4 regions of the Streptomyces sp. NBC_00009 genome follow, and region 1 is predicted to be linked to each of the others. Evidence: riboswitches for the same ligand, from Rfam matches in the RefSeq annotation. Region 1 holds a riboswitch; each other region holds the start of a gene.
What was found. A riboswitch is a leader RNA that binds a small molecule or an ion and turns the genes downstream of it on or off. The one in region 1 is predicted to bind cyclic di-AMP.
Positions count from the first base shown of each region.

Region 2: linked by a shared signal. The riboswitch ahead of OHA58_RS31825 (C40 family peptidase) and the one ahead of OHA58_RS13720 (NlpC/P60 family protein) in region 1 are both predicted to bind cyclic di-AMP.
Region 3: linked by a shared signal. The riboswitch ahead of OHA58_RS08195 (M23 family metallopeptidase) and the one ahead of OHA58_RS13720 (NlpC/P60 family protein) in region 1 are both predicted to bind cyclic di-AMP.
Region 4: linked by a shared signal. The riboswitch ahead of OHA58_RS18740 (M23 family metallopeptidase) and the one ahead of OHA58_RS13720 (NlpC/P60 family protein) in region 1 are both predicted to bind cyclic di-AMP.

Region 1 is NZ_CP108312.1:3,098,549-3,102,727, forward strand. It holds gene pcrA (DNA helicase PcrA) at 1-1,346, opposite strand, end outside; cyclic di-AMP (ydaO/yuaA leader) riboswitch at 1,601-1,764, shown strand; gene OHA58_RS13720 (NlpC/P60 family protein) at 1,773-2,936, shown strand; gene OHA58_RS13725 (tellurite resistance/C4-dicarboxylate transporter family protein) at 2,964-3,935, shown strand; gene OHA58_RS13730 (hypothetical protein) at 3,913-4,179, opposite strand, start outside.
Region 2 is NZ_CP108312.1:7,022,478-7,026,656, reverse strand. It holds gene OHA58_RS31835 (ATP-dependent Clp protease proteolytic subunit) at 132-767, shown strand; gene OHA58_RS31830 (hypothetical protein) at 775-1,083, shown strand; cyclic di-AMP (ydaO/yuaA leader) riboswitch at 1,413-1,614, shown strand; gene OHA58_RS31825 (C40 family peptidase) at 1,618-2,091, shown strand; gene OHA58_RS31820 (DUF6328 family protein) at 2,199-2,756, shown strand; gene OHA58_RS31815 (ATP-binding protein) at 2,778-3,212, opposite strand; gene OHA58_RS31810 (helix-turn-helix domain-containing protein) at 3,486-4,179, shown strand, end outside.
Region 3 is NZ_CP108312.1:1,834,831-1,839,009, reverse strand. It holds gene OHA58_RS08205 (M16 family metallopeptidase) at 1-636, shown strand, start outside; gene OHA58_RS08200 (M16 family metallopeptidase) at 633-2,018, shown strand; cyclic di-AMP (ydaO/yuaA leader) riboswitch at 2,215-2,371, shown strand; gene OHA58_RS08195 (M23 family metallopeptidase) at 2,384-3,172, shown strand; gene OHA58_RS08190 (GntR family transcriptional regulator) at 3,436-4,122, shown strand.
Region 4 is NZ_CP108312.1:4,136,700-4,140,878, reverse strand. It holds gene OHA58_RS18745 (aldo/keto reductase) at 1-122, opposite strand, end outside; gene OHA58_RS18740 (M23 family metallopeptidase) at 233-1,282, opposite strand; cyclic di-AMP (ydaO/yuaA leader) riboswitch at 1,294-1,439, opposite strand; gene OHA58_RS18735 (PP2C family protein-serine/threonine phosphatase) at 1,699-2,805, opposite strand; tRNA gene OHA58_RS18730 (tRNA-Met) at 3,006-3,079, shown strand; gene OHA58_RS18725 (tellurite resistance TerB family protein) at 3,131-3,586, opposite strand; gene mgtA (magnesium-translocating P-type ATPase) at 3,765-4,179, shown strand, end outside.

The DNA of each region.
Region 1 (4,179 bases):
AAGATCTCTTCGAAGACACGGGACTGCGCGTTCGTCCGGTAGAAGACGGCGACGTCGCCGGCCTTCGCGTCGCGCGCGTCCGTGAGCCGGTCGATCTCGTCGGCGACGAACTGCGCCTCGTCGTGCTCGGTGTCCGCGACGTAGCCGGTGATCTGCGCGCCCGCGCCCGCGTTCGTCCACAGGTTCTTGGGGCGGCGGGATTCGTTGCGCTCGATGACCGCGTTGGCCGCGGAGAGGATGGTCTGCGTCGAGCGGTAGTTCTGCTCGAGCAGGATCGTCGTCGCGTCGGTGTAGTCCTCCTCGAACTGGAGGATGTTGCGGATGGTGGCTCCGCGGAACGCGTAGATCGACTGGTCGGCGTCACCCACGACGCACAGCTCGGCCGGCGGGAGGTCGTCCGTGCGGGGCGGCTCGTCCTCCGCGCGGACGCTGCCGGCCGACCCCACCAGCTCCCTGACCAGCGCGTACTGCGCATGGTTCGTGTCCTGGTACTCGTCGACCAGGACGTGGCGGAAGCGCCGGTGGTAGTGCTCGGCGACGTCCGGGAAGGCGCGCAGGAGGTTTACCGTCGTCATGATCAGGTCGTCGAAGTCCAGCGCGTTCGCCTCGCGGAGGCGGGACTGGTACATCGCGTAGGCCTGGGCGAGGGTCTTCTCGAAGCCGTCGGCGGCCTGAGCTGCGAAGTCCTCCTCGTCGATGAGCTCGTTCTTCAGGTTCGAGATCTTGGCGCTGAAGGACTTCGGCGGGAACTTCTTCGGGTCCAGGTCGAGGTCGCGGCAGACCAGGGCCATGAGGCGCTTGGAGTCGGCGGCGTCGTAGATCGAGAACGACGATGTGAAGCCGAGCTTCTTCGACTCGCGGCGCAGGATACGGACGCAGGCGCTGTGGAACGTCGACACCCACATCGCGTTCGCCCGCGGGCCGACGAGGGACTCGACGCGCTCCTTCATCTCGCCCGCGGCCTTGTTCGTGAACGTGATCGCGAGGATCTGGCCGGGGTGCACACCGCGCTCGGCGAGGAGATACGCGATGCGGTGCGTGAGCACGCGGGTCTTGCCGGAACCCGCGCCCGCCACGATGAGCAGCGGGGAGCCGCCGTGGACGACGGCGGCCTTCTGGTTCTCGTTCAGCCCGTCGAGGAGCGCCGCCGGGTCGAGCGCCGGGCGGGGGGCGCCGCCGCGGTAGTACGCGTCTCTGGCCGGAGGCACGTCGAATTTCCCGCCGAACAGGTCGTCCGGAACGTGCTCCGGAGCCGTGTCGTCCTCGGGCGGCGGCGGGGCATGCTCCTCACTGGCCTTCGAAGCCGTGAGGTCCGCCAGGAAGCTGTCGTCAAAGAGGCTGCTCATCGCTCTACGAGTCTAGGCCGCCCCACTGACACCCACGGCCGCCCCGGAAACTTCCCCCCGACTTCGCGGGCCCGGCCACCTCTCGTAGTGCGGGAATCACCCTCCGTGAGAGTTACCGGAGGTCACGAACAAGATTGCCGAAGGTCACGAAAATGTATCGGGCATATCGAACATCAACCTTCACAGCAGCCACACGAGTTGGCTAGCGTGCTCCGCGGGCCGCCCGTCCCCCCGCCGGCAACCGCGCCGCGAACGGGTCGCCCCCGCTGAGTTCAGTACGCCGAGAGGCATGGAACCGGGGACCCACGACCTTTGGGGTGAATCGGCCGACGACCCGTCAGGGCGCGGCCGTAGGGCAGCCTTCCGAATCTCCGCCCGAACCCGACAGCTAACCCGGTAGGCGGTCATGGGAAGGAGACGCGCCCCTTGGCGTCGCACCGCAAGCCGCGCAGCAGGACAGCCGGTCCCCGCACGGCCCCTGTCGTCGGAATCACCACGGCGGCCCTCACGTCCATCGCCCTGCTCTCGCAGAGCGCGACCGCTGCCCCCTCCGCGCCGCCGAAGCCGAGCCTGGAAGAGGTCCAGAAGAAGGTCGACACCCTCTACCACCAGGCGGGCGTCGCCACGGAGAAGTACAACGCGGCCAAGGAGCGCACCACCAAGCAGCAGAAGCGCGTCGGCGACCTGCTCGACGACGTCGCGCAGCGCACCGAGAAGCTCAACAAGGCCCGCCAGGAGCTCGGCACCTTCGCCGCCGCCCAGTACCGCACGGGCGCCGTCTCCGACACCGCGACGCTGCTCCTCGCCGACGACGCGCAGGACTACTTCGACCAGGACCAGCTGATGAGCCGGCTCACGAGCCGCCAGAAGAAGGCCGTCGACGACTACCAGACCGAGCAGGCCGCCACCACGAAGAAGCGCACCGAGGCGGCCAAGAGCCTGGAGACGCTGACCACTTCGCAGGCCACGCTCAGGAGCACGAAGAGGGACGTCCAGCAGAAGCTCGGCGATGCCCGGCAACTCCTGTCGAAGCTGACCGCAGAGGAGAAGGCGCGGCTCGCGGCGATCGAGAAGAAGAAGCAGGAGGCCGCCAGGAAGAAGGCGGAGGAGCTGGCGCGTCAGCAGGCCGAGGCGGAGGCCAAGCGCAAGGCGGCCGAGGAGGCACGCCAGAAGGAGGACCCGGGTACCGGCAGCGGTTCGGGTACGGGTACGGGCTCCGGAAGCACCGGCACCGGCTACGCCGCCAAGGCCGCGAAGGTCATCGACTTCGCCGAGTCACAGATGGGCAAGCCGTACGTGTGGGGCGCCACCGGCCCGGACTCGTACGACTGCTCGGGCCTCACGCAGGCCGCGTGGAAGGCGGCCGGCATATCGCTGCCGCGCACGACCTGGGACCAGGTCAAGGTCGGCACGACCGTCACCACGGCCAACGCCCAGCCCGGTGACCTGGTCTTCTTCTACGACGACATCAGCCACGTCGGCATCTACATCGGCGACGGCAAGATGATCCACGCCCCCAAGCCGGGCGCGAACGTCCGCGTCGAGTCGATCTACTACATGCCGATCCACAGCGTGGTGCGCCCGGCCTGACCGGCTTCGTGGGGTTACGTTCGGGCGGTGCGCGGCCCGAACGCAACCTCACGTCCCGGACCCACGTGGTCCCAGCTCCCGCCGGCCGCCGGCGCCGCCGTCATGGCCACCGGCATCATCTCGGTCGGCCTGAACCTGACCGGTCACTCGGTGCTGTCGGGCATCATGCTGGTGCTCGCCGCGGCCCTCTGGCTCGCCCTCGCGGCGGACTTCGCGAACCGGCTGGTGCGGGAGCGCGACCGCTGGCAGTCCGAGGCCGGCACCCCGCCCGCGCTCACCGCGGTCGCGGCGACGACCGTCCTCGGCACCCGGATCTCCATGTTCGGCTGGCAGACCCTGGCCGAGGCGCTCCTCGCCCTGGCCGCGCTCGTCTGGCCGGCGCTCCTGATCAACGTCGTACGGCGCTGGGAGCCGCGGATGCCGGGGGGCGTGTTCCTCGGCTGTGTCGCGACGCAGGGCCTCGTCGTCCTGGCGGCGACGCTCGCGCCCGCGGTCGGCGCGCACTGGCTCGCGTACACCGGGATGGTGCTCTTCTGGGGCGGGGTCGTCCTGTACTGCTTCGCACTGCTCCACTTCGACCTGCGCGAGGTGGCCTCCGGCGCCGGGGACCAGTGGGTCGCGGGCGGCGCGCTCGCCATCTCCGCCCTCGCCGCGTCGAAGCTCGTCGCTACGGGTCTGTGGAACGAGGACGACACGGGCGCCCTGCGCACCATGAGCTTTCTGCTGCTCGCGCTCGATATGGCCTGGTACGTGGTGCTGGCGCTGGCGGAGGTGCGGTGGCCCCGGCCGCGCTACGACGTGCGGCGCTGGTCGACGGTCTTCCCTCTGGGAATGGCAGCGGCGGCGGCACTGTCCGTGGGCGCCGCCGCCGATGTGCCCTGGCTCAGAGGGCCGGGGCAGGTGCTGGTGTGGATCGCGGTGGCCGCGTGGCTCGCCACCCTGATCGGGACGTTCAGGTCCGGAGCAGCACGCCGGCTCAGGTCCAGAGCACCGCGATGAAGATGTTCGCGGTGGTCAGGAGGCCGACGAGGCCGAAGAGGCCCTTGTCCACCTTCTCGTCGTCCCGCTTCACGTACACGAGGCCGAGGATCACGATCAGCAGCGCGAGCTTCACGCCGATCTTGATGTTGTTCACGGTGTTGTCGTCCGCCTGATTCAGGCCCACCAGGACGACACCCGTGACCAGCATGGTCAGCGCACCGTGCAGCATCGCCGGGACGAACCGGGCCGTTCCCTTGCCCAT
Region 2 (4,179 bases), 3.9 Mb from region 1:
TCGCGTCTGTCGCAGCCTGCGCCCTCCCCATTCACGTTTCTCGCAGCCTGAGCCCTACCCGGCCATCCGTACGTCCTGTACATTTTTTACAGAAGCAGCGACAGAGTTCCGCGCTCACGGAGGCATGTGCCATGAACCGACCTTCCGCCCGCTACGTCCTGCCCGAGTTCACCGAGCGCACCTCGGCCGGGCACCGCACCCTCGATCCGTACTCCAAGCTCCTGGAGGAGCGGATCGTCTTTCTGGGGACGCCGATCGACGACATCTCCGCGAACGACGTGATGGCGCAGTTCATGCACCTCGAGTACGCCGCGCCGGACCGGGACATCTCGCTGTACATCAACTCCCCCGGCGGCTCGTTCAGCGCGATGACGGCGATCTACGACACGATCCGGTTCGTCAGCTGCGAGGTCGAGACCGTGTGCCTCGGGCAGGCCGCCTCCGCCGCCGCCGTGCTCCTGGCCGCCGGGACGCCGGGGAAGCGGGCCATGCTGCCCGGCGCGCGCGTGGTGATCCATCAGCCGGGGCTGCCCGAGCCCGTACAGGGCCAGCCGACCGACCTGGAGATCCAGGCCCGTGAACTGGTGCGTATGCGCGCCCAGCTGGAGGAACTGCTCGCGCGGCACACCGGGCAGAGCCGCGAGCGCATCGGCGCCGACATCGAGCGGGACACGATCCTCCGGGCCCAGGACGCCGTCGAGTACGGGCTCGTGGACCGGGTCATCGACAACCGCAAGACGTCCGGTTCGGCCCCCGGCGCCAGGTGAGCCGACGATGCTGCCGCCCGAACTGCCCCCGCTGCCCGCACTGACGCGCGCCGAGTGCGAACTCCTCGACCGTTATCTGGAGGTGGTCGACCTGCTCGGCAGGATCAACCCGGCGAGGAGCGACCACACGTACGGCGGACTGCGCGCCGCGCAAGCGCTCGTCGGCCGGGCGACGGCTCTCAGGGACGCTCTGACGCTCATGCATCAGCGGGGCGAGAGCGAGGTCCACGCGACGACGTTGGCTCAGGCTCTGCGGGTCCTGGACGGAGAAAGGAGGACACAACGGGTCACAGTGCCGCCGGAGTCGGTCAATTGACGGACCGTTCAAGACCGAAGCGATCGATCCGAACCGTCCGGGCCGGGGTCGAAACGGACCAGACGAGGTACCCACTTACGGCGTAGCCGGTACTCGCACATGCGAACCGGAAAAGTTGCGCGGAACGCCTACCCAGAGTCGGGAATTCCGCCTTCCGCTGCTGGTGCGGGGCTCGTTGGGACCCCCGCGCCGGGGTGGAAAAGTGTGCTGTCCACCCGAATGGATCACTCGTGAGGACACTCACACAACGCCGATTCGGCTCTGCGTTCGCGCCGTTCATGCGTGAAGATCCCTTCCGACGACAAGCCCCCGCCGCCGCGGCGGGGCGGTCCGTGCGGACGCCGAGTCCTGCCGCCGTACGGATGCCAGGTCGACAGAAGTGGATCGGCAGGAGTGGAGGACCCGAGCACGACGGGCCGCCGGAGCTGTTTTCCGGGCCGGCCCTTGGGGTGAAGCCGCACATCGCGGCCGGGCAACTTCGCCAGCCCGAATCCGACAGGTCATCCTTCACAGGCGGCTGACGAAGGGTTGCGCATGACTGCGCTCAATCGTGTCCCGTCGCTGCTCGCCCGGGCCGGAACCGCCTCGGCCCTCACGCTCGCCGTAGCGGGTGGCAGCCTGCTGGTCCCCGGCGCCGCGCCCGAAGCGGAAGCCGCGCCACCGGCGACGAAAGCACTCCAGATCGCGGCCTCCAAGAAGGGAAGCCCCTACCGGTGGGGCGCCTCAGGGCCGCACACGTTCGACTGCTCGGGCCTGACGGTCTACTCGTTCAAGCGTGTAGGCAAGAAGCTGCCCCGTACCGCCGCCCAGCAGTACAACAAGACCCGCCATGTCTCCGCGTCCCATCGCAAACGCGGTGACCTGGTCTTCTTCCATTCGGGCCGCGGCGTCTACCACGTCGGCATCTACGCCGGGAAGGGAAGGATCTGGCACTCGCCGAAGACCGGTGACGTGGTGCGGCTCCAGCGGATCTGGACGAAGAGCGTCTGGTACGGGCGCGTGCGGTAGCGCCACCTGACGGGTCCCCGGGGGCCCTGGGGGCCCGTCAGGCGTCACCGGGTGCACGCGCCCGCCCCGGCCGTCTCGGAACCGCGCGATGGGGTACTCGTGGTCGTATGGACGAGGACCGACCGGCCGGCGACGAGGACGCCCCACGCAACTCAGGTCCAAGGAGCGTGGGGCAGGGCCGGCACGAGACGCCGCTGGAGCGCGCGGACCGGAACTTCGGCGAGCTGCTCCAGGAGCTGAGAGTCACCCAGACGGGCGTGCAGATCCTCTTCGCTTTCCTGCTGACGCTGGCGTTCACTCCAAGGTTCCCGGCGCTGGACGGCGTGCAGCGCGCGACGTACATCGCGACGCTGCTGCTCGCGGTACTCGCCGCCGCGCTGTTCACGGCGCCCGCGGCGCTGCACCGCGCGCTGTTCGGGCGAGGTGCCAAGCCGCAGATCGTGCAGATGTCCTCGCGGCTCGCCGCGGCCGGCCTGGGCGTTCTGATGCTCGCCCTGGCCGGGTCCGTGCTGCTCGTCGTGGACGTCACCGCGGGGCGGGCGGCGGGCATCGCGGCCGGGGCGGGCACGTTCGCGGTCTGTGCGGGCCTGTGGGGCGTGCTGCCGCGACTGGTGCGGCGCTCGCTCACGCGGGCGCAGGAGGGGACGGACACCCCGTCCCCGTAGCCGCGCCACCACCGCCGGCCTTCACACCGACTGGACAGGGACCGTCCACGGCAGGGCGATCCATACGGTCTTGCCACCTTCGGGGGTGGGCCTGACCGACAGGCTTCCGCCGCACTCGGCGGTCAGCCAGCGGATGATCACCATGCCGCGCCCGTTGTCCTGCTGGACGGCGGCCGGGAGCCGCTTCGGGTAACGCGGGTGGCTGTCCGTGACGCCGATGCGCAGGTGTTCGTCGCGCTCCAGCTGCACGTCGACCTTGAAGACGGGCGACTGTCCGCGGGTGTGCATCACGGCGTTCGTGGCGAGTTCGGAGACGATGAGCCGGACCGTGTCGGCGGTTTCCGCGTCGCGCGGCATGCCCCATTCGGCGAGTACGTCGCTGACATATGTGCGGGCCGAGGAGACCGAGGCGGGATCGCTCGGCAGAGTGACGGATGCTTCCTGGTGATCTGCCATGGCGACGTCGTCCCTCTTTTCGCCGGGGCCTGAATCCGACACATGGCGGATGACTCGAGGCGACCCCCGGACTGGTGCTTCGCGCCAGAGTGCCACTCCCGCCCGGCCAGTGGAGCCGATCCCCCGAGATATGCATATATCTGTCGCTCGAAGCGGTGAACTCTGCGTCGGTGGACCGCATTTGGGCGTACGCCGCCGGCTTCCTCTACCGTCGGCTCAGAACACCGATCCGCCGGGCCGGAAGGAGCCGGGCCGCAGGTCCGAGGAGACAGGATGAAACACGGTCCGGCGGTGCGCCGCCACAGGCTCGGCGCGGAGCTGCGCGCGCTGCGTGCCCGCGCGGGGCTCACCAGTGGCGAGACGGCCCGGCTCGTCGGCTGGCACCAGTCGAAAGTGAGCCGTATCGAGACCGGGCGCAGCGGCGTGAAAGCGTCGGACGTGCGTCTCCTGCTCGACGCGTTCGAGGTCGCGGACCCCGGCATACGGGATCTGCTGGTCGCGCTGGCGGGGTCGGGGGACGACGGCGGCCAGCACTGGTGGCACGCCTACCGGGGCCTTCTGCCGCCCGCCTACCGGGACTTCATCAGCCTGGAGTCGCAGGCGTGCCGGGTCAGGACGGTCGAGACGTCCGTCGTACCGGGCCTCCTCCAGACGCCCGACTACGCGCGTGCGGTGACCAGGGCCGCGCTCGGCGGGCTGCCGGACGGGCAGGTCGACGCCCTGGTCGAGGTGCGGATCGCCCGGCAGGACGTGCTGCGTTCCGCGTCCCCGCTCCGGCTCAGCGCGGTGCTCGACGAGGCGGTGCTGCGGCGCCCGGTGGGCGGTCCCCGGGTGATGGCGGAGCAGCTGCGTCATCTGGCTGCCTCGGCGAAGCTTCCCCATGTGCGGCTTCAGGTATTGCCGTTCGCTGCAGGGGAGCATGTCGGACTAACCGGCCCTTTCGTTGTGTTCTCATTTCCGAACACTT
Region 3 (4,179 bases), 1.3 Mb from region 1:
GCGCTGATGGCCGCCTACCGGCTGCCGCAGGACGGCTCGCGCGCGTGCGACGCGGCCGACCTGGCCCTGACGGTCCTCGGCGGCGGCGAGTCGTCCCGGATCTACAACCGTCTCGTCCGCCGCGACCAGACCGCCGTCGCCGCCGGGTTCGGCCTCCTGAGGCTCGCGGGGGCGCCCTCCGTGGGGTGGCTGGACGTGAAGACGTCCGGCGACGTCGAGGTCCCGGTGATCGAGGAGGCCGTCGACGAGGAGCTCGCACGGTTCGCCGCCGACGGTCCCACTCCGGAGGAAATGGAGCGCGCCCAGGCCCAGTTGGAGCGCGAGTGGCTCGACCGGCTCGGCACGGTCGCGGGCCGCGCCGACGAACTGTGCAGGTTCGCCGTCCTGTTCGGCGACCCGCAGCTCGCCCTGACCGCCGTCCAGCGCGTCCTCGACATCACCGCCGAGGAGGTCCAGGAGGTGGCCAAGGCCCATCTGCGCCCCGACAACCGCGCGGTGCTCGTCTACGAGCCCACGGCCCCCGAAGAGGCCGACGAGACCGCCGACGAGATCGCCGGCGGGGCGACGGACGAGACCGCCGCAGCGACCACGGACGAGACCGCAGTCGGGACCGCAGACGAGGAGGCCGGCAAGTGACCGAGCTCGCGACCATGGACTTCCACCCGCAGCCCCAGGCCGGCACGGCGCGGCCGTGGGCGTTCCCCGCGCCCGAGCGCGGCACCCTCGACAACGGCCTCACAGTGCTGCGCTGCCACCGTCCGGGCCAGCAGGTCGTCGCCATCGAGATCAACCTCGAAGCGCCCCTGGAGGCCGAGCCCGCCGGGCTCGACGGCGTCGCCACCATCATGGCGAGGGCCTTCTCCGAAGGCACCGACAAGCTCGCCGCCGAGGAGTTCGCCGCCGAGCTGGAGCGCTGCGGCGCCACCCTCGACGCGCACGCCGACCACCCCGGCGTACGGGTCTCCCTGGAGGTCCCCGTCTCCCGCCTGCCGAAGGCGCTCGGCCTGCTCGCCGACGCCCTCAGGGCACCCGCGTTCGCGGACAGCGAGATCGAACGTCTCGTGCGCAACCGACTCGACGAGATCCCGCACGAGACGGCGAACCCCGGCCGCCGCGCCGCCAAGGAGCTCTCGAAGCAGCTCTTCCCGGCCACCGCGCGCATGTCCCGCCCGCGCCAGGGCTCCGAAGAGACCGTCGCGGCCATCGACGCGGCGGCCGTACGCACCTTCTACGACCGGCACGTGCGCCCCGCCACGGCCACCGCGGTCGTCGTGGGCGACCTCGCGGGCATCGACCTCGACGCGCTGCTCGCGGACACGCTGGGCGCCTGGACGGGGAACACGGCCGAGCCGCGCCCCGTACCGCCCGTGACGGCCGACGACACCGGCCGGGTCGTCATCGTCGACCGGCCGGGCGCGGTGCAGACGCAGATCCTGATCGGCCGCGTCGGCGCCGACAAGCACGACCGGGTGTGGCCGGCGCAGGTGCTCGGCACGTACTGCCTGGGCGGCACCCTCACGTCCCGCCTGGACCGCGTCCTGCGCGAGGAGAAGGGATACACCTACGGCGTGCGGGCGTTCGGCCAGGTGCTGCGCTCGGCGCCGGACGGGACGGGCGTCGCGATGCTCGCCATCAGTGGCTCCGTGGACACGCCGAACACGGGTCCGGCGCTCGACGACCTCTGGAAGGTGCTGCGCACGCTCGCCGCGGAGGGCCTCACCGACGCCGAACGGGACGTGGCCGTACAGAACTTGGTGGGCGTCGCCCCGCTCAAGTTCGAGACCGCCGCGGCCGTCGCGGGGACGCTCGCCGACCAGGTCGAGCAGCACCTGCCGGACGACTTCCAGGCGGAGTTGTACCGGCGGCTCGCCGCGACGGGCACCGTGGAGGCCACCGCGGCCGTCGTGAGCGCCTTCCCGATGGACCGTCTGGTGACGGTGCTCGTCGGTGACGCCGCGCAGATCGAGGAGCCCGTCAGGGCGCTCGGCATCGGAGAGGTGACCGTCGTCACGGGCTGACCGTGACCGGTGTGCAACGAGGGGCCCCGGTGGGCGAGATGACCACCGGGGCCCTTGTATGTCCGAATTGAACCAGTGGTTGCCTGTCTGCCCTGTGGCATGCGCTACAAAAGCCCGGTTCCGTTTGTTGATTGAAAGATGCCCCGCTTAGCGTCGGTCCGGCTGTCCGCCAGATGTACGCCGCGCCCGCGGCACCGGACAGTCATCGCCGAGTCCCCCAAGGCGCGAGCCGGGGGAGCCGGGGACCCACCGTCCCTGGGGTGAATCGGGCACCCTTCCCTGAAGGGGGTCCGTAGGAGACCTTCCTGCTCCGAACCCGTCAGCTAACCCGGTAGGCGAGAAGGAAGGAAAGGATCAGCCACTCCATGGCGTTCACCCGTGCCACCGGGAAGCACCGTCGCCCGAGCCGTGTCACGCGTACCACCGCGCAGGTCGCCGGCGTCGCCGCGCTCACCACGACCGGTGTCATCGGAGGCCTCGCTGCCCCCGCCCTCGCCGCTGACGACGCGTCTCTTGAGCAGACCGGCCTGACCAAGGCCATCTCCATCGGTGACTCCCTCGCGGAGCAGATCGACGCGCAGGCCGCCGCCCAGCAGCAGGCCGCCGACGAGGCCGCCGCGAAGGAGAAGGCCGAGGCCGCGGCCAAGAAGAAGGCCGAGGAGGACCGGCGCAAGGCCGCTGCCAAGGCCAAGGCCGAGCGCGAGGCCAAGGAGCGGGCCGCCCGTGCGGCCGAGCGCAAGCGCCTGAACGCCTTCGTCATGCCCGTCACCGGCTCGTACGTGTCGACCGCGTACAAGGCCAGCAGCGGCCTGTGGTCCTCCGGCAGCCACACCGGCATCGACTTCCACGCCGCCAGCGGCACCTCGGTCCACGCCGTGGGCGCGGGCACGGTCGTGGAGGCCGGCTGGAGCGGCGCCTACGGCAACAACATCGTCATCAAGATGAACGACGGTACGTACACGCAGTACGGCCACCTGTCGTCCATCGGCGTCTCCGTCGGCCAGGCGGTCATCCCGGGCCAGCAGATAGGCCTCTCCGGGGCGACCGGCAACGTCACGGGCCCGCACCTCCACTTCGAGGCGCGCACGAGCCCCGAGTACGGCTCGGACATCGACCCCGTCGCGTACCTGCGCTCGCACGGCGTCAACGTCTGACCTTCGCCGCGTACTCGCGCCAACGCACCGAAAGCCCCGGCTCACCGAGCCGGGGCTTTCGGCGTTACCGACGCGCTCGTTACCGACACGGTCGTTCGTTCCCGGCGGCGCTGTCCAAAAAATATCCATGGATTACGGCCTGCCGTCGGAAATTCGCGCCCGCTGGAATAGAGTCGCTGGGCAAGCGCGCTGAACGGACTTCAATCGCGCTGTACGAGCGACTGTCTACCGCGTTTCGCGGGGATTAATGCGGAGGTCGGTTCATGCGCATTCCGGCGCACTCGGTATGCACGGCGATCCGCGACGACATCGTCTCCGGTGTCTACGAGCGCGGCGGCAGACTCACCGAGGAGGTGCTCGCCCGCCGCTACGGCGTCTCCCGTGTCCCCGTGCGCGAGGCGCTGCGCACCTTGGAGGCCGAGGGCTTCGTCGTCACCCGCAGGCACGCGGGCGCGTGCGTCGCCGAACCCACCACGCAGGAGGCGGCGGACCAGCTGGAGATCCGGATGCTCCTCGAACCGCTCGCCGCAGCCCGCGCCGCGCAGCGCCGCACCGAGGCGCACCTGAAGGTGCTGCGAGGCCTGGTCAGGCTGGGCCAGGAGCGCTCCCGGCGAGGTCAGAGCGAGGATCTGCGCTCGCTGGGCGGCTGGTTCCACGAGACGCTGGCGCAGGCGTCCGGCAGCCCGGGGCTGATCACGATGCTCACGCAGCTCCGCCACAAGATCGCGTGGATGTACACCGTCGAGCAGCCCGCGCAGCCCGCCGACTCCTGGGCCGAGCACGGGGCGATCGTGGACGCCGTGGCGCGCGGAGACGTGGAGCGCGCGCGGGCGCTCACGGCGCAGCACACGGAGCGCGCCGCGGTCGCCCACCGCTTGCGCGCCCCCCGCCCGGGTGGCCGTGTGAGGACTTCGCAACATCCCGTCAACACAGTGGGGCTCCAGCATTAACAGAGGCGCCGTATACAAAGAGGGCGGCCCATTTCGAAGGGCTCTGTTTCCGCTGCC
Region 4 (4,179 bases), 1.0 Mb from region 1:
ACGTACGCGTCGAGCACGGCGAAGGACTGCGCCTCGTCGGCGGTCCAGCCGAACACATTGCCGCCGAGGGAGAGCGGGAACACCTCGAGGTCTGACGAGCCAAGCTTGCGAAGAGAAGTCATGTCCTGCCAGAACACCGATATGGATCAAGATATTCCGGGCACGGCGAACCGGCAGCCCTGACGTCGGGGGGTTGCCGTCAGGACCGCCGGGGTTCGGAGGGTTACGAGTCTCAGATCGTCAGGCCGTTGGAACGCAGCCACGGCGCGGGGTCGACCCCGGTCGCCTGGCCGCCGGGGTGGACCTCCAGGTGGAGGTGCGGCCCGGTCACGTTGCCGGTGGCGCCGACACGGCCGATGACGTCGCCGCTGGTCACCTTCTGGCCCGCGCTGACGTTGAGGGACGACTGGTGGCAGTACCAGAGCTCGGTGCCGTCCGGCAGCTCCAGGACGGTGCGGTAGCCGTACGCGCCCGCCCAGCCGGCCTCCTTGACGGTGCCGGAGTGGATCGCCTTCAGCGGCGTACCCGTCGGAGCGGCGAAGTCGAGACCCGTGTGGTAGCCGGAGGACCACATCGAGCCGGGCTGACCGAAGGTGCCGGTGATCGTGTAGGAGGCGACCGGCAGCGTGAAGCTCTTGGCGAGCTCGGCGAGGCGCTCGGCCTCGGCCTTCTTCTTCGCGGCCTCCTCCGCCGCCTTCTTGTCGGCGGCGGCCTTGGCGGTGGCGGCGTCCCGCTCCTTGGCGGCGTCGTCGGCGGCCTTCTTCGCGGCGGCCTGCTCGGCGGCTGCGGCCTCGGCCTCGGCGGCCTGGTCCTGCTGCTGCTCGGCCTGCTGCATGATGCGGGCGCGCAGGGCCTCACCGGCGGTCGTGCCCTGCTGGGCGTCCGCGGTGCTGACACCGGCTTCGGTCAGCGGGCTCGCGGAGGGGCCGGACGAGTCATCGGAGCCGTCGGATATCAGCGCGCCCACGCCGGGCAGCGACTTGGCGTCCGGCAGCGAGTCCTTGACGGCCGAGAGGTCGGGCATCGAGATGTGTACGGGAGGCTTGCCGCCCTGCGCGGTGGCGATGCCGCCCGCGCCGACGGCCGCGATCACGCCGACACCGAGAACAGTGGAGCTGCGCGCGAGACCGCCGCGCTGCTTGGCTACGCGGTGCCTGCCGCGTACGGGGCGGACGGACTCCTCGGTGGGGTTCCACTCCTCCCAGGTCCGCTCGTCCGTTTCGCCGAACTCTTCGTCGATCGGCGCATAGGAGAACTCTGGGGCAGGCCGGTTGGACGCCACTGGGGCGCGCTCCTTTCCTTCCTTCTCGCCTACCGGGTTAGCTGACGGGTTCGGAGCAGGAAGGTCTCCTACCGACGCCTTCCGCAAGGAAAGACGTCCGATTCACCCCAAGTTGGTGGTTCCCCGGCTCCCTTGCGGGATTAGGCGCGTGCGCACGGAGCCATCTCTTGTGACGGCTGGGACGACCGCGCTGCGTTATCGAACGTTAATAGACACCGGTGCCCGATTCCAAGCCGTTCCGACTGATCGTTAACGCCTTTGGCCTGGACTTAACGGGGCACGAGCGGGCGGAACCGGGCGAGTTGACCTGCCGTCGGAACGGGCCGTTCATCTGACGGTTTGTCAAATGTTATGCGCAGCGACGCCGTTCGACTACATAAGGTGATGACGGCACTCACCGCTGCTTCACGGCTGCTTCACGGCCGCCTCACCGCGAGCAGTGCCATGTCGTCCGTCGTGCCGCCGCCGGTGTGCCGGCGGACCTCGGCGGTGAGCGCGGCCAGCAGCGGATCGGGCCCCGAGAACATCCGCCCCGCGAGCCGGGCCGCCGGGTCGTAGAAGGTGCCCTGCGCGTCGCGCGCCTCCGAGAGACCGTCGGTGTGGAGCAGCAGCGTCGCCCCGCTCGGGAACTCCGTCTCGGACGCACGGTCGGGCCAGGTGCCGAGGTCTCCCATCCCGAGCGGCAGCGCGGGCTCCGGCGCCGACAGGACCTTGAGCGCCCCGTCGCCGCCCAGGAGCAGGGGTTCCGGGTGGCCGCGGTTGATGACGCGTACGAGGCCGTTGCCGTGCGGGATCTCGGCGAGCACAGCCGTGGTGAAGCCCTCGAACTCGTCGAGGCCCTTGCGCCGCAGCCCCTCCCGCGCGAGCGCCCGCTCCAGGCGCTGCGCGACCGCCTCCAGGGTCGCCTCCTGCTCGGCCGCCTCCCGGAAGGCGCCGATGACGACGGCCACGGCGGACACCGCGCCCATGCCCTTTCCGCGCACGTCGCCCACGACGAGCCGCACGCCGTGCGGGGTGTCCTGCACCGCGTACAGGTCGCCCCCGATGAAGGCCCCCGCCTGGGCGGCCTCGTAGCGGGCCGCGATCTCCAGGCCGCCGATGCGCTCGGCGGGCTCGGGCAGGACGGCGCGCTGGGCCGCCTCGGCGATCTGGCGCACGGAAGTGAGCTGCTCACTGCCGCGCCGCACGACGCGGTTCATGACACAGGCGAGTACGGCGACGGTGGCGACCGTGACGAGTTCGGTGATGGCGTCGGTGTCATAACTGCGGGTGTATCTGAGATGCACCCCGAGTACGACGGCGACGGTCGCGAGGCCGGTCAGGAAGGTGCCGCGGGGCGAGAAGAACGGGGCCGCGACGAGCGGGGCGGCGGTGAACAGGGGCACGCCGGTGAACGTCGACGGCGTGACGTAGTCGTAGATCGCCCCGGCAATGATGAGCAGCACGGGCAGCAGACGTACGAAGAACCGGGCCCGGGACAGGCCCTGCTCCGCCTCTCGCCCGTGTCCACCTCGCTGCCCCACCGCTCGTCTCCCGCCACCGTCCGCGTCGGTCCCGCGTCTGCGCACGTCATCGGGCACCCACCCCAGGGTTCACCCCGGACAGGCGGCGGGCGACCTGGCGGGACCGACCGGGTGAAAGGGGTCCCGGGCGGCGGATCACGGAACCCTGGGCAACCGATTCGCATTCTGTCGCCGCAATGGCGTAGAGTCGTGTTTACCGACGCGGGGTGGAGCAGCTCGGTAGCTCGCTGGGCTCATAACCCAGAGGTCGCAGGTTCAAATCCTGTCCCCGCTACTGAAGGCCGAAGGCCCGGAACCATTGGTTCCGGGCCTTCGGTGTATCCCTCTACAGGTCGAACTCGTGCGGCGGCAGGTCGAGCATCAGGCAGGCCTCGCGGACGACGGCCTGCTCGGTCTTGTCGAAGTCGCCGTCGGCGCCGCCGATGACGATGCCGATCTGGATGACCGCGCGCGCCTCGGCGGGCTTCTTCTTCGCCTTGGCGATCTCCTGGAGGACGCTGACCTTGCCGAAGTCGAAGTCGGCGGTCAGCTTGTTCAGGTTCGCGTCGAAGCGGCTCTGGAGCTGGTCCGCCGGGAAGTTCTGCAGCACCTCGTTCGTGGAGATGAGCTGGGCCACGCGGCTGCGCTCGGCCGGGTCGACGTTCCTGTCGGCCGCGGCGACCAGCGCGCACATCGCCATGCTCGCGTCACGGAAGGCGCCGCTCTTCAGGTCGTTCTTCTTCGCCATGAGCTGCGTCTGCATCGTCGACGCGGACTCCTTGAAGCGATCCCACAGGGCCATGTCTCTCCTCGATCGGCACGTACTGATCTTCTACAGCGCTGTAGAAACTAGCGGGGAGCGGCAAAAGTTCCGCCCCTAAACTGAAGGCCTGAACTCTTTGCTGGGGAGCCTTTCGTGGTCCGATGAACGGGAGAAGACGACGGTGCCGACACCCGAGAAGCCCTGACGGCGCCCGGAAGTGACCGACACCGCCCCGGCCCGCGTCGCCGCCCCGTCCTCAGGCCGTACGACCCTCCAGCTCCTGCGCTCCCTCGACAGCGGCCCGCGCGGCCTCACCGAGGCGGAGGCCGAGCGGCGCCTGGCCCGGCACGGCGAGAACGTCCTGCCGGGTACGCGCCCCCTGTCCTGGCCCCTGCTCGCCGCCCGCAGCCTGCGCGACCCGTTCACCCTCGTCCTGCTCTGCCTCGGCCTCGTCTCGGCGACCGTCGCGGCCTGGGGAACCGCCTGCGTGATCCTCGTCCTGGTCGCCGTCAGCTGCTGCCTGCGCTCCGCGGGCGAGCGCCGCGCGGACAGCGCCATGGCGGGCCTGCGCGAGCTGGTCGCGACGACGGCGACCGTGCTGCGCCGCCCCGGCGCCGACGAGACCGCCTCAC